Regions from separate parts of the Brevibacillus sp. genome, predicted to be linked through region 1. Evidence: riboswitches for the same ligand, from Rfam matches in the RefSeq annotation. Region 1 holds a riboswitch; the other holds the start of a gene.

What was found. A riboswitch is a leader RNA that binds a small molecule or an ion and turns the genes downstream of it on or off. The one in region 1 is predicted to bind S-adenosylmethionine.
Region 2: it holds a riboswitch for S-adenosylmethionine, as region 1 does, so the genes downstream of both, DEP07_RS04790 (homocysteine synthase) here and DEP07_RS08140 (homoserine dehydrogenase) in region 1, are expected to answer to the same signal.

The regions. Positions count from the first base shown of each region.
Region 1 is NZ_DOTK01000034.1:479-11,631, forward strand. Features, by position in the region: gene DEP07_RS08105 (AAA family ATPase) at 139-1,320, shown strand; gene kynB (arylformamidase) at 1,461-2,078, shown strand; gene DEP07_RS08115 (saccharopine dehydrogenase family protein) at 2,156-3,358, opposite strand; gene zwf (glucose-6-phosphate dehydrogenase) at 3,852-5,351, shown strand; gene DEP07_RS08125 (Gfo/Idh/MocA family protein) at 5,456-6,442, shown strand; gene DEP07_RS08130 (cyclase family protein) at 6,499-7,122, shown strand; gene DEP07_RS08135 (DinB family protein) at 7,151-7,666, shown strand; cobalamin riboswitch at 7,832-8,029, shown strand; SAM riboswitch class I at 8,730-8,835, shown strand; SAM riboswitch class I at 8,984-9,094, shown strand; gene DEP07_RS08140 (homoserine dehydrogenase) at 9,174-10,436, shown strand; gene DEP07_RS08145 (hypothetical protein) at 10,470-10,622, opposite strand; gene DEP07_RS08150 (CapA family protein) at 10,724-11,153, opposite strand, start outside.
Region 2 is NZ_DOTK01000022.1:5,274-16,426, reverse strand. Features, by position in the region: gene rnjA (ribonuclease J1) at 1-867, opposite strand, end outside; gene DEP07_RS04805 (YqzG/YhdC family protein) at 1,154-1,492, shown strand; gene DEP07_RS04800 (SCO family protein) at 1,495-2,118, opposite strand; gene DEP07_RS04795 (rhodanese-like domain-containing protein) at 2,200-2,511, opposite strand; SAM riboswitch class I at 3,074-3,182, shown strand; gene DEP07_RS04790 (homocysteine synthase) at 3,273-4,574, shown strand; gene DEP07_RS04785 (ArsR/SmtB family transcription factor) at 4,809-5,855, shown strand; gene DEP07_RS04780 (MFS transporter) at 5,855-7,063, shown strand; gene DEP07_RS04775 (AAA family ATPase) at 7,122-8,060, shown strand; gene DEP07_RS04770 (DUF58 domain-containing protein) at 8,066-9,256, shown strand; gene DEP07_RS04765 (DUF4129 domain-containing protein) at 9,253-10,620, shown strand; gene DEP07_RS04760 (ArsR/SmtB family transcription factor) at 10,775-11,153, shown strand, end outside.

The sequences.
Region 1 (11,153 bases):
GACGTTTGCATTATAATAAAGACGTCCGCGCTCCTTTTTCGGATGGGGTGGAAGACTTTTTCCCTAGCATGGAAGTCATGCAAAACAAAAGCTGACATACATAACGACACAGGATATTGATGGCAGAGGATGAATCACATGGCGAAAATAGAGATCATAAAAAGCATGCTGAGCAATGATCGGGGAAATGCCCATGCATGGTTTCTTTTGGGAATGGAGCATGCGGAACTGGGGGATCGCACGGAAGCATTGCAAGCTTTTACGCAAGCTCTCTCACTCGGAGATGGGGAAATAAAAGATAAAGTTGCAGTGGAATTGAACAAGCTGCAAAGGGAAATGCCGTTTTCCAAAAGCAAAAAAGGAAGCGCTTCTTGGGAGGCTTCTCTTTTTGGCTGGAGGCCCTCGCGACGAATCCAGGTGATAGAGGGGGGCAAAGGAAAAGCAGTTGAGCATGGTTGCGCGTTGCCCGACTTTACGACCGGCTATCATTCGGTTGGCGGGTTGCAAGCTGAAAAAGAAGTGATCGTAAACACATTCGCTGCCCTGACACAGCAAGGCGTGGTACATGAAAGGGGAGAGCGGGGAGGGATTTTGCTTTACGGCCCATCCGGTTGTGGCAAATCATTGCTCGCTAAAGCGACGGCAGAGGAGTGCCGCGTTCCGTTTTTTCCGATAGCGCAATCGGCAGGAAGCGACGTTATGTCCTATCTCGCTGAGTCTTCCTTTTCTGCTGTTGCGGAGGCAGACAGCTATCAAAATAAGCCGCTGCTTGTCTTTTGGGACGAGCTGGACGGGCGACAAGGGCAACAGATCGCCTATCAGAAGCAGGTGGATACGGAATTTGCATGGCTTGCGAAACTGGGCGAGTGGCAGCAGGCTGAGCGAGGGCTGTTCCTTATGGGAGCGACTACCGTTCCCTGGGAGCTGGACATCGCATGGTTGCGGGAAATCGGCTTTGCGCAAATGCTGTTTGTCAGTCCGCCGGATCGGGCTGCGCGGGCAGAAATTTTCCGGTTGAAGCTGAGAGGCAGGCCCGCCGAGCCGATTGATTACGCGCAACTGGCAGGCTGGACGGAATTTTATTCAGGAGCGGATATTGAGTACGTAGTTGAGCTTGCTACCGAGCAAGTCTTGCACGATTTTTTGACCAAAGGGGTGGAAAGGCCCATTCAGATGAGCGATTTGCGCGAATCGATCGCAGCCACTCGGCCGACGACGATCGAGTGGCTGCGGACGGTCAAAGAACATTTGCAAGAAATCAACCGAGACGGACATTATGCGGCTGTCGCACAATATTTGGACATGCATCGGCGCATTTGACTGGCAGGACCGGACTCACTTGAAAAACGTGAGGGGGTCCTGCCGTTTTTCTTGAAATAGAAAGAATATTGACGCAACGACTGTCTTTCTATAATCTGAGGGTAATCGAGCTGATTCAGCAAGGAATGGGAGGAATCGACATGAAGCTGTATGATATATCTCGACCACTCACAAAAGCTACGCCGACGTGGCCGGGGGACACAGCTTTTCAGTACACCGTGAACTGGCCCAAATCAGAAAGCGGCTCCGTCAATGTCGGGAAGCTCGTGATGAGCATTCACACGGGAACGCATGTGGACGCGCCGTTTCATTTTGATGATCACGGGAAAACGACGCTGGAATTGCCGCTTGATCTGTACGTAGGCGCAGCCAGAGTAGTCGATGTGTCGGGGCGTGCAAGCATCGGAGCGGATGATCTGGCGGGAATCGACTTGTCAGGGGTAACCCGATTGTTGCTCAAAACCATGTCGTGGTCCGAACCCGAGACGTTTCCTGCTGAGATTTGCTACCTTCGTCCTGATTTGCCGCCGTTTCTGGCAGAAAAAGGAATCAGGCTGCTTGGCCTGGACGTGCCTTCCGTCGATCCGCTAGAGAGCAAGGAGCTGCCTGCCCACCACGGGCTGCACCAGCATGGCATTTATATTTTGGAAGGGTTATGGCTAGATGCCATCGAGCCTGGCGACTATGAATTGATCGCACTGCCGCTCGCCTTGGCTGGTGCTGATGGAAGTCCTGTGCGGGCTGTTCTGCGCCGATAGGCTGTAGCGATGAAAAACCGCTCATACCTTAAAGCGGCATGAACGGTTTTTTTCCTAACTTTATTTCAACTTACGCTCTACGTGATTTGCAAGAGGGGGGAAGTTTTCTCAATGACGTCCCAATTCATGCCGCGCGCTTTCAGTCTGGCGAGAAACGGGATCGGATCGATCAGCTCTGGAGGTATGCAGCCTGTCATCGAAAGCAGTCCCTCTGCCATCATGTCAACGGCAACGACAGGCGGGATGCCGGTTTGCCAAATCGTTGCCTGAAATTCGGTTTTTTGGAAAACCTCGTCATGATTGGCGATCGTGTAGACGTAAACTTCTTTTCGCTTGTTATCTTTTCTGCCCTTGACGAGCGCGCCGACGCTGGAGTAGCCGTGGATTTTGCCTGCCAGGTCTACTGGTTTGGGCATCGTCGTTACGACCACGTCGCGCGGGGCAACGCGCACTCCTTTTACTTCAATCTCTTCATCGCTGTCCAGCCCAAGATAGCGCAACACTTTCAAGGTGTTGACGAAATCGGGGTGCAGGGCGTATTTGAAGTCGACGTATTTGCAGCCTTTTGCCCGTCCAATCGTCTCGCCGAGCGTAGTGGCTTCTTCATGCTCCACGTTGTAGCAGTCCAGCCAGCCGATCGGCTCCGGAAATTCAAATTCTTCTTTGTTGGCAAAAGGTGTCGGGAAATACTGTTCGCCTTTTGCCGCAGTCCAGAAGTTGGGCTTTGCCAGACATTCCTGTATGGCTGTCTGCGGGCTGAAATAGGAGCAGAAGCCGTCGTAATCCACTACCGAATTATCTCCATCCCGGATGAGAATGGCGTCTACTTCATCGAGCGAATCTACAGCGTATCGTGCGGCGATGTTCGAAAAACCGGGGTCGCACCCGAGCCCCATGATTCCCAAAATACCTGCTTTCCGAAAACGGTCGTTCCAGGACAGTTGCTGCTGCAGCCATTGCGGGCCGCAAGAAGCCGTATCAATATAATGAGTTCGTGTGTGAAGGCAAGCCTGCATCACCGCCAGGTTGTTTTCTGGCAAGCCGATGTGCAGCAAAAGGTCGATGTCGCCCAAAATGGATTGGACGCTGGACACGTCGCGGGCATCCACACATTTTACCTGGATTTCCACATTCGTCTCCCGGCGCAGCTCCTGGGCCAGTTCTTCTGCCGGGCCGATGGCTATATCGGCCAGGACAAGCTTGGTGACAAAACGGGATTTGATCAACTCGCACGCGCTTACTTGTCCGACTCCACCTACTCCTAAGATTGCGACTCGCATAGAGTCCTCCTCCCTGGTGACAAATCTGCTATCTTCGCATTCGAAACAGCCATTTTTGCAAAAATAACGAAATGGACGATGAACGGCGGACTCCCGCCAGGGCATCATCGATCGGCTCGCGGGGACGCAAGGAAAGCACCATGAGAAACCTCCTTTTTCGTTTTGATTGTTCACCAAACGATTGAAAAAGCAAGGTGAATAGTACATGTATATGAAGCATTCCTCACGTCCCATGCGCGACAGTGAATATCGAAGCGCAATTCTTTTTCGGGGATGGGACTTGTCTTTCCAGCAAACAGCTACGCCTCGGTTTTTCCTCTCTGCGGGTTGCGAAAAGTGTTGACCGCAAGCGGTTGTATCCACTTTCATGAAAAAGTCGAGGTGCACTCGTCAAGCAGAGTTGTCTTGATAATAAAGCGAATTTCTCTAATAATAACGGTGTAAACCAACGAAGCATTCCGCATCGTGAGTGTACGGAAGGATGGAAACACACATGGAACCGATGAGCTTTGTTCTTTTTGGCGCGACAGGAGACTTGGCAAAACGCAAAATTTATCCGGCCTTGTTTAATTTATACGTAGATGACAAACTTCCCGGCAGCTTTTCTATTGTCGGTGTGGGCAGGCGAGCTTGGTCTGGTCAGGAGTTTGTTCGCAGCGTGGAGCAGTCGATCCGGGAGTTTTCCCGGCGAGATGCGATTGATCAGGCACAGCTTGAACGATTTTTGGCAGCCTTTTCTTATGCGGCTGTCGATGTGACGAAAGCAGAAGCTTACACGCCACTGCTGGAACGGGTCAAGCAGCGCGAGGACGAATGCAAGCTTCCGCAAAATCGGATGTTTTATTTGTCGGTTGCCCCTGAGTATTTCGAGGTGATTGCTGCCAATATCCAGACGAGCGGACTCGGCTCTGTTGCCGGCTGGAAGCGCCTGATCATCGAAAAGCCGTTCGGACGCGATCTGCAATCGGCGGAAGACTTGAATGAGAAGCTGGCCAAAGCGTTTTCCGAAGAAGAAATTTACCGGATCGACCATTATTTGGGCAAAGCGATGGTGCAAAATTTGGAGGCGTTGGAGTTTGCCAATCCCGTTTTCGCCGCTCTCTGGAACAATCGTCACATTGCAAACGTACAGATCACAGCGAGCGAAACGGTCGGGGTAGAAGAGCGGGCTGGTTTTTACGAACAGGCTGGGGCGCTGCGTGACATGTTGCAAAATCATATGCTGCAAATGCTGATGATGGTTGCCATGCACATCCCCAAGCGGATTACGGCGCAAGACATTCGCGCGCAGAAACGTAAAGTAATGGAAGCAGTGCGGCCGCTGGCGCTTGAAGAAGTGGCGAAAAACATCGTGCGGGGGCAGTATCGCGCAGGAAGCATGGGGGAAGTTCCGGTGGCAGGCTACCGGGAAGAGCCGGGAGTATCGCCGACCTCGATGACGGAGACGTATATCGCAGCCAGAGTCTGGATTGACGACCCGTTTTGGAGCGGAGTGCCCTTTTACATTCGCACAGGGAAACGGATGAAGGAAAAGTCGACGCGAATCGTCATTGAGTTCAAAAACCCGCTGGAGCAGCTGTATCGGGAGCAACAGGAAAAGACAGCGCCGAATTTGTTGATCATTCATGTGAATCCACAGGAAGGAATCGCTTTGCAGCTGAATAGTAAGAATCCGGCCAATAGCGGAAAGATTGAGCCTGTGACCGTTGATTTCAGTTCCGGGCAGAAGGACGTCCCAGAGGCTTATGAACGCCTCTTGTTCGATGCGCTGCGTGGAGACTCGACCTATTTTGCCCATTGGAATGAAGTGCGCCTGTCGTGGAAATGGGTAGAGCCAATCTTGACGGCTTTTGAGCGCAATCTCGTACCGCTTGTCTCGTATGAAGCGGGAACATACGGGCCGGATGCAGCGAAACAATTGCTGCAAGCGGAAGGATTTTCCTGGTGGTTGGATGAAGTAGAAGAGAGGGAGCCGGAGCCGGTGCATCGGTAATGGCTGACTGTACACCTCGGCTTATGCGAGTGTCTTGCTCATTTCGGGTTGAGACTGGCTCAAGCCAGGGGTGAGTCAAGTGAAAAAGAAGGGGGAAGCGATTCATGCGTTTTGGCGTAATCGGCACCAACTGGATTACAGATGAGTTCATCCAGGCAGGTTTGACCGTCGAAGGCTTTTCTCTTCAGGCGGTCTATTCGCGGACGAGCGAACGCGCCCAGGAATTTGCTGAAAAATACCAAGCCCCTTTTGTATACACGGATATAAAAGAGATGGCATCGAGCGGAACCATCGATGCTATCTACATCGCAAGCCCCAATTGCTTTCATGCGGAACAGGCGATCCTGTGCATGGACATGGGGCTGCATGTGTTGTGCGAAAAGCCGTTTGCTTCTAACGCGGCAGAAGTCGAAGCCATGCTTGCGGCAGCGAAAAGAAATGATGTGCTGCTCATGGAAGCCGTCAAATCGACCCTCGTGCCCAATTTTTCTACAGTCCGGGATCATTTGCCCAAGCTCGGCACCATTCGCCGATATATCGCAAGCAACTGCCAGTATTCCTCCCGCTACGATGCCTACCGACAGGGCCAGGTTATGCGAGCTTTTGATCCCGCCTATTCCAACGGAGCGTTGCTGGACATCGGGATTTACTGTCTCTATCCTGCGATTGTGCTGTTTGGCAAGCCAGAACAGGTCAAGGCGGAAGGCGTTCTACTGCAATCAGGGGTAGATGGCGAGGGCAGCATGCTGTTGAAGTACGAAAATATGGATGCCGTCATCAGCTTTTCCAAGATCACGACTTCGTACCAGCCTGCGGAGATTCAGGGGGAGGACGCGACGATGGTGATCGATAAAATCAACCATCTCACGCGTATCGAGATTCGCTACCGCGACGGGAGGGTCGAGGATGTGACCAGGCCCCAGACGCCCAAAACGATGCATTATGAGATCAGAGAGTTCATTCGCTTGGCTGAGGCAGGCTTGAGAGAGTCAGAGACAAATTCACATACAGCTTCCCGCTGGACCATGGAGGTCATGGACGAAGCGCGAAGACAAATCGGTGTTGTGTACCCTGCTGATTTGCCGCGTTGAAGGAAGGGAACAGCTAAATCATAAAAAAGCAGGAAGACAAGGGGGGCGAAAACGCGATGAGAATGTTCGATGTGACGGCACCAATCTTTGAAGGCATGACGGTGTACAAGAACAAGCCGGAAAAGCAACCGAAAATACAGACGGTTACGAATGGGTACGTAACCGAGTCCAGAATCGATATGGATGTGCACTCTGGCACCCACGTAGATGCGCCGCTGCACATGGTGAACGATGGAGAGACATTTGAGAGCATCTCGCTGGAAAAACTGGTCGGGAACTGCCGTGTGCTTGACTTGACGCACGTTGAGGACCAGATTGGCCGGGCTGAGCTGGAAAAGTTTGATATCGCCCCGGGAGAGTTTCTCCTGTTTCAAACGAAAAATTCGCAAGACGACGCCTTTTCGTTTGAATTTGTTTATTTGGCGCACGATGGCGCTGCTTATTTGGCTGAAAAAGGCGTACGGGGAATTGGCACGGATGCTTTGGGGATTGAACGGAGCCAAGAGGGGCATCCGACGCATAAAACGCTGTTTGCCGCAGGTATCGTCGTGATCGAAGGGCTGCGTCTGCGCGATGTGCCACCGGGCCTCTACTTTATGGTGGCTGCTCCGCTGAAGCTTGTAGGAACAGATGCAGCTCCTGCGCGGGTGCTGCTGTTTGAAGGCTGGCAAGAAGGATAAATAGAGAGAAGCCGAGGAGGACATGAGCATGCTGATTCGCCCAAACCGGGAGGAGTACCAAGATTATTTTGCTACCTACGTCAGTCAAGTGCCAGAAGGTGATCTGCTGACGATTCTCGAACAACAGGCAGCACAGACAGGGGAGATGTTCGCCGGATTGACAGGGGAACAAATCGATCATCGCTACGCTCCGGGCAAATGGACGGTAAAAGAAGTGCTGGGCCATATCATCGATACCGAGCGAATCATGAGCTATCGCTTGCTGAGAATCGCCAGAGGGGATCAGACTGAGCTGGCGGGGTTCGATGAAAATACGTATGTAGCAGAAGGCTTCTATCAGGAGCGCAGTCTGGCGGATTTGCTCGCAGAATACAACGCTGTGCGACAGTCGACGCTGGCCCAACTGCGGGGGATCGCTGCCGAGGCGTGGACGAGAACGGGCACAGCAAATGGCAATAAGCTGTCGGCACGCACATTGGCCTATATTATCGCCGGACACGAGGCACACCACTGTAGAATTTTGCGGGAACGGTATTCGCTGTAAGCCGGGAGAAGCCCGCTGTTTCGCTTTCTGTGTGTCGCTTTTCGTTACTCGTTTTTCGCTTTCCAGCTGTCGCTGCGTGTTCCTCGCTATCTTTTCGCTGCCGCTCGCAACTCGCCCTCCCTATCTCGGCAATGGTAGGGTACAATAACAGTAGTGATTTTTCCAATTTCATATGTGGGAACAGGTTCCTTGAGGTATATCGCCGCAAGGATAATAGGGAAGCTCGGTGCAAATCCGACACGGTCCCGCCACTGTAAGAGGGGAGTTTTGCGCATACAGGCCACTTGTCCAGACTTGGATGGGGAAGGCAGCGCCAGACGATGATCCCAAAGTCAGGAGACCTGCCTGTTTCGACGACACTGATGGACCTACGGGAGATAGGGAGGTGTTAGAGGACTCGCCATGACAGCAGGGGGACGAATACGTTTCTCTTTGCTTGCGCATTTTCTAACGATCGTATCGGTCGTCGGAAAATGCTTTTTTTGTTTGGGGGATTGGTGTGGTCTGTCGAAGGGGGCAACTTGTCTCGAAATTGATGCGATTAATCGAGGCGCTGGAGTAGCTTCGCGATAGAAGCGGCTAAAATCGAAAGAGCTGAGCTGAAGCTGCCTCTCGCTTGCAGCGGTTCGTCGAATGGACCAGGGCGTCTCGCGGTTGATCTACCTGTCAAAGAGGCTACGATGACTCGCGATTAAATTCAACTTGACTAGATCTTGTACGAATGTGAGGGATCGCAAGCTTGCGAACCGGAGCCTTTTTAAGGATATCGTTGCCAGATTGTCGCCGTGAAAAAGGAGGGAGTGGCGTGGTTCAGCTTTTCATATGTCCATGGTGCGGCTATGTTGAAGAAAAAGAAGTGCCAGAGGAAAGCGAAGCAGGAATCGTTACGTGCGCTTGCTGCAACATGGCAGAAGTGGAAAGTGTGTTTGCGCGTGGAAACGGCTGCTTTGCTGAGGGGGTTGCCGTTCTGTCTTCCTGCTTGCGAGTCTTGTCAGCAAACAAAAAGAATTGTGTTGACGAATGCATTGGAATTTCTTAGAATAGGCTCAATAGCAAATCATAGTTCTTATCCAGAGAGGTGGAGGGTCTGGCCCGATGAAGCCCGGCAACCGTTGCTTTTGCGACAAGGTGCCAATTCCTGCGGGACGTTTCGTCTCGATAGATAAGAAGCGGGTGCCTCGTAGCAGTCAAGACGAACCTTCTTCTTAGCGGAGAAGGTTTTTTGATGTATGAAAAAGTGGGAACGAGGCAAACATTTGCCCAATTTCAAAGACAAGAGAGAACTGACATCTAGCAAAGAACAAAAATTCATAGTTTTCTTTATCTAGAGAGGTGGAGGGACTGGCCCGATGAAGCCCGGCAACCGTTACGCAGTTTGTGACAAGGTGCCAATTCCTGCAGGACGAAAATCGTTCTGGGAGATAAGGAGAAGGACCTTGATGCCAAACCTTCTTCTTAGCAAGAAGGTTTTTCTTATTTTTCCAAAACATGACATGAGGTGGTAATAATGAGCGCAGGTGTAATCAAAGTAGGATTGCTGGGATTGGGAACAGTAGGGGGCGGCGTCATCAAAACGATTCGCTCGCAACAGGAGAAGCTGGCGCAGCGGTTGGGCAAACGGATCGAGATTGTCAAAGCATTGGTTCGCGATTCGGAAAAAGAACGGGCGGTTCAGGTTGATCCTGCGCTTTTGACTACCGATTTTGAGGATGTGCTAAAAAGCGATGTGGACATTGTCGTGGAGGTAATGGGCGGTGTCGAGCCTACGTATGATTACGTGCGTGCCCTGATTGAAAAAGGCTGCCATGTGGTAACGGCGAACAAAGAGCTGCTCGCCAAACGCGGCCCTGAGCTTGTCGATCTGGCTAACCAGCATCAGGTGCATCTGGCTTATGAAGCGAGCGTAGCTGGCGGGATTCCGATTTTGAGTGTGCTGCGGCAGTTTTTGCGCACAAATGACATCCAAGGAGTTCGCGGTATTCTCAACGGGACGACGAACTTCATCTTGACGAAAATGGAGGCGGAACAGCTCTCTTATCAGGAAGTGCTGAAGCAGGCGCAGGAGCTGGGCTATGCGGAAGCTGATCCGCGTTCGGATGTGGAAGGTTTCGATGCCATGTACAAATTGTACATTCTCGCGCAGCTTGTGTACGGGGAGTCGTTGCCGCTTGCGGATGTCGTGCGTAAAGGAATCGCCGATTTGTCTGCCGGACACATCCGGATCGCAAGCGAGCTGGGTTACCGGATCAAGCTGATTGCCCAGGCACAAAAAGCCGAGCAAGGCATCCGCCTATCGGTTCAGCCGACTGTGCTGCCCATTGCCCATCCGTTGGCGCAAATCCAGGATGCGTTCAATGCGGTGCAGCTCTCCGGGAACATCGTGGGCGACCTGTTGTTTACGGGCCGGGGTGCAGGCGAACTGCCGACCGCAAGCGCTGTCGTTGAAGATTTGGCTTACTTGTTGACCCAGCCATTTACGCCGCATCCTGTTTGGACAGAAAAAAATGCCGCGGCTCAGTTGGAGCAAGGGCAAGACGAACGGGTGCTGTGTTATTTGGAAGGCTCGTGTATCGCCGCCACACCTGATCGCGTGCTGCATTTCTTGCGGGAGGCTGGCGTGAACGTGACGAAATTGAAGGTGCAATTCGACTTGGGCGGTGTGCTGCGCGCGGGCTTGATCGTTACAGGTATTCGCGCAGAGCATGAGCAAGTGCTGAAAAGTGACTTCGGACTTTCCGTGCGCTGCTTCCCGCTGATCGAATCGGCATAGCTCGCAGTCTGTCTAGATCAGCGCTGATCCTTTCTACTTGCTTTTTTTATCCGAGAGCTGTTGATCGGTATCTGAAGGCCCGTTTTTCTGATTGCCGGGGAAGACGACTTTTTCCCATTTGGTCATGAAATAACTGCAGAGTATAATAAGGCCGATCGCCGATACGGTGATAATCAATCCGGTCATATGTGCCGCCTCCTTTTCGCTGGAAAAAGTGGTTCTACTATGGTCTACGAAAGCAATATGGAAAAGTTTCGCCAAAAAAGGCAACGGGCACGCCTCATTTATCATGAGCGTGCCTGTACGTGACCATCGGCTTCAATCTGAACGTTTTCCGACAGTGATTCGATTCGTTGCAGAAGCGCTGCCCCATCCGTGTCATTCATCGGTACCGCTCGTCCCAGCTCGGCATGGAACGGGAGCATCGTCAGTTCACAGGAAGCGTCTTTTGTGCAGCTTGCTTGCAGTACCATCGTCTGCCACGTTTTTGGCTCCGTCGAGCGGGTGAAAATGAAATTGCCCAAACTGTAGGCAATCCACTTGCCGTTGTAGCGTTCAAAGCCTTGCAGGACGTGAGGATGACCACCGACGATCAAGTCTGCTCCTGCGTCAATGTAAGCTTTGGCCAATTCTTTTTGGTGATCGACGGGAAAGTCTTCCCGTTCCTTGCCCCAATGGGCGATCACGACGACGAGATCAGCGTGTGCCTTTGCTTGT
Region 2 (11,153 bases), on a different contig from region 1:
GTCAATGTGCTTGATATCAATCAGCATACCCTCAGGCATCTGGATGTAGCCCAGTTCTTGTCCAATCAGGAACACTTTTTCCATGCTACGGCCGATGACCGCGACTTTGCGGTTGCACTGTTCAGCGGCATCTACCACTTGCTGCAGACGATGCACGTTGGACGCGAATGTAGCCAGGATGATGCGACCGCGCGCTTTGCGCACCACATCGAGAATCCCCTCGCCAACTGTGCGCTCTGACATGGTGAAGCCGTAGCGCTCACTGTTTGTACTATCGGAAAGCAAAGCCAAAACGTCGCCACTCGCGCCGAGTTTGGCAATTTTGCCGTACTCTGTGGTCTGTCCGACTGGAGTCATATCAAATTTGAAGTCGCCTGTATGGATAACCATGCCTTCAGGCGTGTGGAGCACAACCCCGAGCGAATCCGGGATGCTGTGATTCGTACGGAAGAAAGTCGCTTTCAGTCGATTGAACGGAATTTCCGTATCTTCCGAGATCGGAATCATCTTCACGTCATTTTGCATGCGATGCTCTTCCAGCTTCGCCTTGACCAAGCCCAGGGTCAGACGACCACCGTAGATCGGCACGTTAATTTGTTTGAAAATATAAGGAATCGCTCCGATGTGATCCTCATGTCCGTGCGTTAACAAAAGTGCTTTAATCTTGTGCTGGTTGTCCACCAAATAGGAAATATCGGGGATGACCAGGTCGATACCGAACATTTCATTTTCGGGGAACTTCACCCCGCAGTCAATGATGATAATTTCATCCTCATACTCGACGCAATACATATTTTTTCCGATCTCGCCGAGGCCGCCCATTGCGAAAATCTTAACGTCGCTCAAACTCTTTCCTCCTAACTTCATCGTGCATGATTTTGGGAACCCGAACCAAGCATGCCATTCTTATTGTAACACAACGCGAGGCGTTCGTTTCATCCTGTCTTGTTAATTCCACACATTCATCTTCGGTCAATATTAGAAAACTGATACGCGGTATCTCCAACTCGAGCAAAAGCTGGGCATCAAGCGACTGCTCCGGCCGCAAGCCCCCTTTTGCACGTGTAAGGATTTTCTACGAATGACCGCTTCAAAAAGACTTCAGACTACATGGCAAGCCCGTTTTCCAACACGAAAAAGGAGAGCCTCCGCCATGCACTCTTCCATGAACATGTTCCTCACGCGCAGCTTTCTCGCTACACTGGCCGCAAGTTTGCTGCTGTTCTTTTTCCAGTATGCCCCAGCAAATGCCCAGCCGCCATATGCCAAATGGGGCAGATTGGCGATGCAGGAAACGATGCAAAAATATCCGCACGCGCAAATCGTAGACTATTTGCATGTCGGGCGCATAGCAAAAACGCCCACCACGTCAGAGGAGACGTTCAAGCTCTTGCTCCAGCAGGGCAATCGCAGGTGGGCGCTTCTTGTGCATATTGAATTTGAAAACCAAACGGAACGAGTCGTGAACATCACGTACGAAGAAACCGTCTGAGTCTAGTCAGCGAGCTGTTCCATTTCTTTCATCATTTGCTCCATGTCCATGTCCGCCGCCATGCCGTAAGCACGGCGCATGTTGCCGTCACCGTCGACGAGGAACATGCGTGCGGTGTGGGCAAAAGAACCGTCAGGCTGCTTCAGTACCGCAATCCCGAAGTCTTTCGTTACTTTTTCCACCGCCTGGGCATCTCCGCGCAAAAACTTCCAGCCGCTTTGATCAGCCTTGAACTTCGCTGCATACTGCTGCAAAACCTCAGCCGTATCAAAGTCGGGGTCGAAGGTGATCGAGACAAACTCAACCTTGTCGCCGAACAGCTTTTTCTCCTTCAACTGATCCTGAAGCTTGGACATGTTGTACGTCGTTGCCGGGCAAATATCAGGGCAATTGGTAAACATGAACTCGACAAGGCGCACCTTGCCTTTGCCTTGCGAGAACGTATAGGAAGTTCCGTCACTGTTGTCCAACGAAAAGTCCGCGATCGGCTTCATCACCGGAATCGGATCTTTTGCCAAGTATTTGTAGCCGAACACACCTACAATCGCAAGGATAATCAAGCCTGCCAGCACCGTAAACCAATGGCGCTGCAACGCTGACCCTTGTTGCTGTGCTCCTTCACTCACGATTTCCTGCCTCCCCTGCACATCTCATGCGCCATCCCGCTTTGCTTGCAGCGGCGAGCAGCGCACATTTTCTCTGTCTTTCTAGACTTCTTTTTCCCCAGGCCATGCCAGCATTCCGCCTACCATATTGGCAGCGTCAAAGCCAAGCTCACACAAATATTCAGTTGCCCGGTGGCTGCGTGCGCCGCTTCGGCACACCATGATGACCGGAATGTCTTTGTCCAGCTCGTCGGTGCGATGCGGCAAAAAGCCGAGCGGAATCAGCTTGGCCTCTTTGATATGGCCTTCGTTCCACTCCTCCACCTCGCGTACATCAATCACCTGAAGCTGTTCTTTTGCCGCGAGCTTTTCCAGCAGCTCTTGTGGTGTAATTTCCTTCACGCCATGGCTCATCGCGTTTTTTCCTCCTATATGTACAATCGTTTAGTCGTTTTCTGCCATTTCCATCATATCATAGGCCCCAGGCGTTTTCTAACGGCGGGAGCTGCGAAAGCGCCGAGATATAGGGGCAATTTTGTGACAGCAAGGCTCGGTTGCTTGCAAGTTCAAAGAATTTACAAAAATGACCATAAAATTATAAAATTACAAGTAAAAAACCATGTCTGCCAGTTCATGAAAAAGAACGCTGATAATTGATGAAGCTTAGCGTGAGGGGGAGTTATTTCTATGATGTATGTCCTTGGAATTTTGGCTGTTTGCACTCTGGCTGCGGTCCTCTTGTATGCCAAAAAAGGAAAACAATCTCGTGAGGCAACTCATTTGGTTTCAGATGAAGGAAACCCTCATACAAACCATGTAAACAGAGCTTACCAGACAGGCTCTCTGGATCTTATGGGCAACAGCATGAACGGGTAAATCTTTAAAATCCACAAAATCCACCCCGATAACTTAATCATTTGATGTTGACAGCGAAGTATGGTTTTTCATACAATTATGACAACAACTGAAAGCTACATTTTCATCAAGAGCGGTGGAGGGACAGGCCCTATGAAACCCGGCAACCAGCAAGCGAGTCTTGCGCGGTGCTAATTCCTGCAGAATCCATAGATTCTGAGAGATGAACGCACACCCGTGCATAGCCGGAGCCTTCTTCTACTCAGGAGAACGCTCCGTTTTTTTATTTCCTTACCCCCATATAAAAAGGAGAGATGATCATGTCTGACCAACAACAATGGAAACCGGAAACGCTCGCCGTACACGGCGGACAGGAGGTAGACCCGGTAACAGGCTCGCGCGCGGTTCCGATCTACCAAACGACTTCCTACGTCTTCCGTGACACGGAGCATGCTGCCAACCTGTTTGCTTTGAAAGAGTTTGGCAACATCTACACGCGCATCATGAATCCGACCCAAGACGCATTTGAAAAGCGCGTCGCTCTGCTCGAAGGCGGCGTAGGTGCGCTGGCAACCTCTTCCGGTCAGGCAGCCATCACCTTCTCGATTTTGAATATTGCGCAAGCGGGCGACGAGATTGTCGCATCCAGCAGCTTGTATGGCGGGACGTACAACCTTTTTGCCCATACGCTGCCACGCCTGGGCATCAAAGTACACTTTGTGGATCAGTCCAATCCGGACAACTTCCGCGCGTTCATCAACGATAATACCAAGGCGCTCTTTTGCGAGACGATCGGCAACCCTCGCATCGACGTGGCCGACTTGCAGGCAATTGCGGACATCGCGCACGAAAACGGCGTGCCGCTGATTGTCGACAATACATTCGCTTCGCCAATCCTGACCCGTCCGTTCGAGCACGGAGCTGACATCGTCGTTCACTCCACGACCAAATTCATCGGCGGACACGGCACGGCGATTGGCGGCATTATCGTAGATTCCGGCAAATTCGACTGGAACAACGGCAAATTCCCTGGTCTGACGACGCCAGACCCAAGCTATCACGGAGTCGTTTATACAGAAGCAGTCGGCCCGCTCGCCTACATCATCAAAGCGCGCGTGCAACTGCAACGCGATATCGGCGCTGCCGTAGCTCCTATCAACTCTTTCCTGTTCCTGCAAGGTCTGGAGACACTCCACCTGCGCATGGAGCGCCACAGCCAAAACGCACTCGCGGTAGCGAAATTCCTCGCCGAGCATCCGGCAGTGGAATGGGTCAGCTACCCAGGTCTTGAAGGCGACGCCAACTACGCACTCGCGCAAAAATATTTGCCAAAAGGCGCTGGCGCCATCCTCACCTTCGGCATCCGCGGCGGCGTGCAAGCAGGCAAAACATTGATCGAATCCGTAAAGCTCTTCTCTCATTTGGCAAACGTAGGCGACTCCAAGTCGCTCGTTATCCATCCGGCGAGCACGACGCACCAGCAAATGAACGAAGCGGAGCAATTAACGGCAGGAGTAACTCCCGGATTGATCCGTCTGTCTGTCGGAACAGAGGCGATCGAAGACATCATCGGCGATTTGAAGCAAGCTTTGGAAGCAGCTGTTGCCGTGAGCAAGGTATAGGTTTTCCTACAACACCATACCTTTTCATTCAAGCGAAAACGAAAAAACCACTCTCGTCAGGGAAGTGGTTTTTTCGTTTTTTTGTGTCTTTCACTGGATAGTCTCAACTAAATCAGCAGAGAAAAAAGAACAGATGCGAAAATCATTGAACTATTCATTCTAAATAACTTGAATTAACAGTTCGAATATTTTAGAATTTGATCTATGAAAAAAATGGGAAAAGGGTGATCCGCTTTGAAAATATGGAACATCGGCAGTGCACGCACCACCTACCAGCTCGACTTCGCTTGCTCACCGCTTTTTGAAGCCGCACTCGGAATCGCCGTCGCCACTTACGATCAAATTCACCACACGCTGGAGCATCCGCCTGAGCACTGGAGCAGCATGCTGAGCGCGCTTCCGCAATCCGTCCAGCTTGAAGTTGATTACGCCAAAAGGCACAACACTTGGAAGACGTTGCTGCAACTGCTCCACCACCAGCCTTTTGCCGATCTCGAATCGTTTTTGCGTGTTGTCAGCGAGCTGTCGGCAGAAGAGTTGCGCTACCACGCCCTGCCTTTTTTGGGCCAGGAACGACAGCAAGCACGCGAAAATGCCGCGCAGGGCAGCTCAGCAGACGCCGAGCTTTTGCAGGCAGCATGCCGGGACCACCTCTTTTTCGCAGCGTATATTGCCCATATCACCTCTGTCGACGCAAATGAACTGCGCCAGCATCTGCTCACCTTGATGGAAGGCTGGTATCAGACACACATCAAGCCGCAAGAAGCCAGCATCCGGCGTATGTTGGAAAAGGATTCGTCGCAAAAGCGCGCAATGCAGGACAAGCTCGATCCTGAGGCACTGGTGGAGTGGGCAACCGGAGCAAGCTATCCCCCTGAGCCTGCGGTCACTCGTGTGCTGCTAATCCCCCAAGCGATTTATCGGCCCTGGACGGTGCAGGCCGATGACGCGGGCACGAAAATTTTTTACTACCCGGTCGCCGATGAAAACATGAGCGAGCACATCGACCCGTACCAGCCGCCGCAGGCTCTGGTGCAAAGCTTCAAGGCGCTCGGAGACGAGCAGCGGCTCCGCATGGTCAAAATGCTGGCGGAAAAAGAGCTGAGCTTGCAGGAATTGACCGACGTCCTGCAAATGGCAAAATCGACGGTTCATCACCATTTGTCCATGCTTCGTGCCGCGCGTCTGGTAGAAGCTTCCGGCTCCCGGTTTCGCCTGCGCAGCCAGTCCGTATCCCAGCTTTCCCTCCTGCTCGATCAGTTTCTGGAAAGGGGATTTTGATGATTCCGCTCTGGAAAAACCGTTCCTACACCTGTATTTTGCTCGGTCAGCTGATCTCCGAGTTTGGCGCATCGCTTTCGACGCTGGCAAACAGCTGGTTGCTCTACCAAATCACCGGCTCCCAGACCGCTGTCGGACAAATGTGGCTACTCTACTTTTTGCCTTCGCTGCTGATGCAGCTTGTAGCTGGCCCTTATCTTGACCGCTTTGACAAAAAGCGCGTCATGCTCTTTTCCCAGTGGATGCGCTGTGCGGCTTTCGGCTGTGCTTTTTTGGCGATTTCCTATGCGCCTGACTCTCTTTGGCCGCTCTATCTGACATCGCTGATCAACGGTCTTGTTCAACCTCTGTACGTGCCAGCGAGCCAATCGCTGCTCCCGACCCTCGTCAAACAAGAATCGCTGCTGCAAGCCAACTCTTATCTGGACAGTGCCATGCGCATCGCGATGATTGCAGGCCCGCCGCTGGGCGGGATTCTCGTCGCGAGCATCGGCGGCACACATGTGCTGGGCCTGGTCGCCATCGGGTATGCCGTCAGCGGAGTTTTTCTGCTTTTGTGCGAAAAGACTTCGGTCCCTCCTGCCAAAACAGCAGAATCATGGCTTTTCATGTTCAAGGCAGGGCTGTCCGTCTTTCGGGAAAAACCGTTTCTCTTCTATTTGAGCCTGTACTCCGCACTTGTGCAGTTCGCGGTCGGTGTGACTCTGGTGCTCAATCTGCCGTTTGTGGCGGGCGAGCTGCACGGAACGGCTCTGCATGCGGGATTGTTTTTGGCAGGCTATCCGTTAGGCTACCTCATCGGAACTTTTCTGGTGCCCAAGCTGTTTAATCATCTGGAGCCCTCTTTAGTCATGCTCGTCTCCTTGGTGGCAGGCGGGTTGAGCTTTGTCGCTCTAGGCTTCACTCCGTTCATCGAGCTGGCAATCGCCATCGAGCTGTTGGCGGGGGTTACTGCCCCCTTTTTTCAACTGCACAGCACGCGACTCTATCAACTGCACGTCCCAGCCGGGATGATGGGACGCGTATTCTCAGTGCGTCTGCTGATCGTTCGCACCACAATGCCCATAGGCATCTGGCTGGGAGGAACGCTCAGCGACAGCGTCGGCATTCGCCCGCTCTATTTCGCGATCGGTGCGCTGATCGTGGCCGCTTCCATCGGCGGGATTGCTTTGCAAAAATTTGTAAAATATAGGATATTCCATGTATAATGAAATGCGTGGAAATGACATCACCCCATACCCTATATCTACATAAAGGAGAAATCTCATGACTCATCCTGCTCTGGATAGCCTGCTTGCCACCGTAAACCGAGTAATCGTGGGAAAAGAAGATCAGGTCCGCCTGCTGGTAACAGCTCTTTTGGCGCGTGGACATGTGTTGCTGGAGGACTTGCCTGGCATGGGCAAAACTGTACTCGCCAAAACGTTGGCCCAAGCGATCGGCGGAACGTACAACCGCCTCCAGTTTACTGCCGATCTGCTCCCGTCCGATGTAGTAGGTTTGCATGTTTTCAATCAGCGCACGAGCGAGTTTGAACTGCGCAAAGGGCCTGTTTTCGCTGACGTGCTGCTCGCTGATGAAATCAATCGCGCGACCCCGCGGACCCAATCCGGCTTGCTGGAATGCATGGAAGAACGCCAGGTAACGATTGAAGGCGTTACATTGGCACTGCCTTCGACCATGCTGGTAATCGCCACCCAGAACCCGATTGAATCAGAAGGCACTTATCCATTGCCAGAGGCTCAACTGGACCGCTTCCTGTTCCGGTTGTCGCTTGGCTACGGCACACGCGAAGACGCCAAGGAGATTTTGCGCAGATTTCGCAGCAGCTCTCCTCTGGAGACGATTCAGCCCGTAATAACGGTGGAAAAGATTGCTGCCCTGCAAAAAGAAGTCGCCGCTGTCCACGTCAGCCAGGCGGTAGAAGACTATGTCATCGATTTGACCGAAGCTACCCGCAGCCATCGCTCTGTCGACGTCGGCATCAGCCCGCGCGCCATGCTTGCCCTGCTGCGCTCGGCACAGGCTTACGCTTTTGTATCCGGGCGCACTTACGTTTTGCCGGACGATGTCAAAGCCGTGTTCCCGAGCCTGGCTGCCCATCGAATCCGTCTGTCGATGGAAGCCGAGCTGCATGTGACGGAGCAGGAAGTGGTTATGCAAATCATGTCCAGCGTGCCGGCACCTGTTGAGGAAAGCGTGTAAGCCTGATGGATACGAAGCAAACCTTTCATGTGATCGGCTTTCTCCTCCTGCTTTTCGGACTTTTTTCGGGCAGCTGGTTTCTCTGGTTGCTTGGCGGATTTTTCTTTTTCATGCCTGCTGCCCAAGAGTGGTGGGCAAAATCGATAGTCAAATGGGTCAAGCTGGAGTGGACGAGCGACCAGACCCGCGTCATGCCTGGCACACCCGTGAACATCACCGTGCGCCTGCACAACCGCTCCTGGCTTCCCCTGCCAGCTACGTGGCTGCGCTTTTCCTTGCCTGAGCATGTCACGGTGGACGGTGGAAACGAAGTCAAAACAAGCAATCAGCGCACCATCGTGCGACTGCGCTTTGATTTGCCCATCCGCCAGAGCGCAGCCAGAACGTTGACGCTGACCCCGCACAAGCGCGGTACGGTCTGGCTGACGGAAATTCAGTCAGAGACGATGCCGCTATTCGCAGACGAAGTAACTTTCCTGCCGATGCCGTTGTCTTTCTCCATGCTGGTTTACCCGTTGCCGCTGCCGCTTCCTCCGCTCGTCCTGGAAGAGACGCAGCCAGACGGCAGCAAGCTTTCGCGCCAGCGTCAGCAAGAGGATGTCACTTTTTTGCGCGGGACACGACCTTACATGCCAGGCGATCGGTTCAAGCATATTCATTGGAAAGCGACTGCGAAGACAGGCACGCTTGAAACAAGGCTTTTCGAACATACTGCCCATCCGAACTGGCGGATCATCGGCCACATTTTGCCGTCCTATGAACCGCTTGCGCAACGGCATAACGATGAAGCCAATGAACGCATCATTTCTTGCCTTGCCGCCTTGTCCATGCTTTGCCGCAAAAAGTCCATCGGCTTCGAGCTGTTCCTGACCGTCAAGCAGCGTGGACGCGAGCATTTTCACCTGCCTGCTGGCAGCGGTAAATCCCATCATTTGCACGTCATGACCCAACTGGCGCAATTGAACCATTACGTGACGACGCCTCTGCCCTCCCTGCTCCGCCGACTGGAAGAAAGCCCGGCAAAAGAAGCGGTGATTCTCGTAACCGCGCGTCCCGATGAACTGCCTGTCGCCACCATGGAACAGTTGCTTCGCCGCGGTCACAAAATCGCCGTGCTGGATGTCTCGCAGGAACAGGTTGTATTCGCACGGCAAGAGCTGGCACAAGCCAGGAAAAGGAGTGTGATGGCGCGGTGACCTTTTCTCTTCTAAGCCGCTGGACGCTCATTTTCTGGCTGGAGGCGCTGCTGATCGGTGGGGCACTGATGCTGTTGGGCTGGATTACGGCAAGTTTTGGTCAGCTGCTCTTCTTTTGCCTGGCCGCCTCCCTGCTGTTGCTCGCCGGAAGCTGGCTGTACCATCACGGTGGTCGGCACTCTCTTCTCCATCTGCTGCTCTATCCAGTCGTACTGGGGGTTGGCGTACTCAGCTATTACTTGTACGGCTCCTGGCTGATTGCGCTCGCTTTGACAGGCATTTTTTATTGGCGCGTGCAAACGGCAGTAGCCAATGGCCTTGGGCATAGCAGTATGCAACGCCGTTTCGTGCTGGCATTTATGGTCTGCCTGATTCAACTCGTCGTGGCCGCCTTGTACGGAACGATGGTTCATCCGGAAACGTTTACGCCTGCTCCGTACTTCGGCATGCTGGCCCTGGTTACGGGCAGCTACGTGTTGATTTCTCTCGCCGTTTTCCTGCTGCGGGAAGAGTCTCTGCCTGTCCGTCTGCCCGGCTCTTTGGGCGCTAAACTGGCTGCGCAGGTTGTCGGGACGCGGCTGGTGTTGACCGTTGGCTATATAGCGGCTGCCTCTGTCGTGCTCGGCCTTGTGGGATTTGTCTGGTCGTGGGTCAAAGGGCCGCTTGGCGCAGGGCTTTACATGCTCATCGAACCAGTCCTGCTCAAGCTTGCGGATTGGATCGGCGGCTTGTCGCAAGTGCTGAACAAAGACCAGCGTGTCCATAACGCCCTGGATGGTCAAGGTCAAAGCGAAAATCTCCCACTGGACCCGGTTCAGCAAGGTGAACCACTGTTTTCCGTGTTGGAGCCGTATTTGATTGCGCTCGTCATTCTCGCATCGCTCATTCTTTTGGGCTGGTACATGTGGAAGCGCCGCCGTCGCGCCGAACCCACAGCGGCACCCGCAGACAATACGGATTACGCGGCAAATTTGTCTGCGCTTCCGCCGACTGTTGACGGTGACGCGGCAGCATGGGATGTCTCCCAATGGTTTAAAAAGCCGATTGGCCCGGAAGACGATCCCACTCGTTACGCCTACTATCAGTTTTTGCAAGCAATGGCGAAGCGCGGGGCCACCGTCCAGCCATATGAGACAACGCAGGAATTTTTCAAGCGATTGCAGTATCACCCGGTTATGACGGCACCAGCGCTGGAGTTGGCCGCCAAAATCACTGGTTTCTACGAACAGTATCGCTATCAGGAGCATTCGCTGTCGCCTGAGGAGCTTGCGGACATGCAGCAAGCTGTCCAGGCGCTGGCTGCCCACGCGGAAAATGACAGCCAGAGCCAGAACCCGAATCAGAGTCAGGCGCAAAACCAGTGACCAAACCAAAGAGCAACCACCCGCCATCGGCGTTCGTGGTTGCTTCTTTTTTTCTCTTGACATCCTCCCCTCTCTCCTCCATAATTTCCTCACTTTTGCCCGCTTCCAAATTGGATTCACCAAACAGTTAATCAAACGAAAAGGAGGGGGAACCATGCAAGATTTGCCGCTCTGGCTGCGCAAGCACTTGTCGATTGCCTACGTGCCCGGCTTTGAGTTTTTTCTCAGCTTGCACGTCCTGGCAAGCCCCGATCACCACACGTCCCGGTTGGGCTGGGCACAGGAAACACTCCAGGCGCTTCCGGCATCGCTCGTCAAGCAACTGCATCAGTTCAGCAGCATGTCCAACCAGTTTCTTGACGCCATGGACTTTCTTGTACCGTGGGAAGAAGGCTATGAGCATTCTGTAGAGGCCAGTCTGGAGCGGGTGCAGGCGCTGGACGCGGCACAGTTTGTCCAATTGATGATGGGGCCTGTCTATCATCCCCGGCAAATACAAAAGTGGCTGCAAGGCTACACGGATGACGCATTCG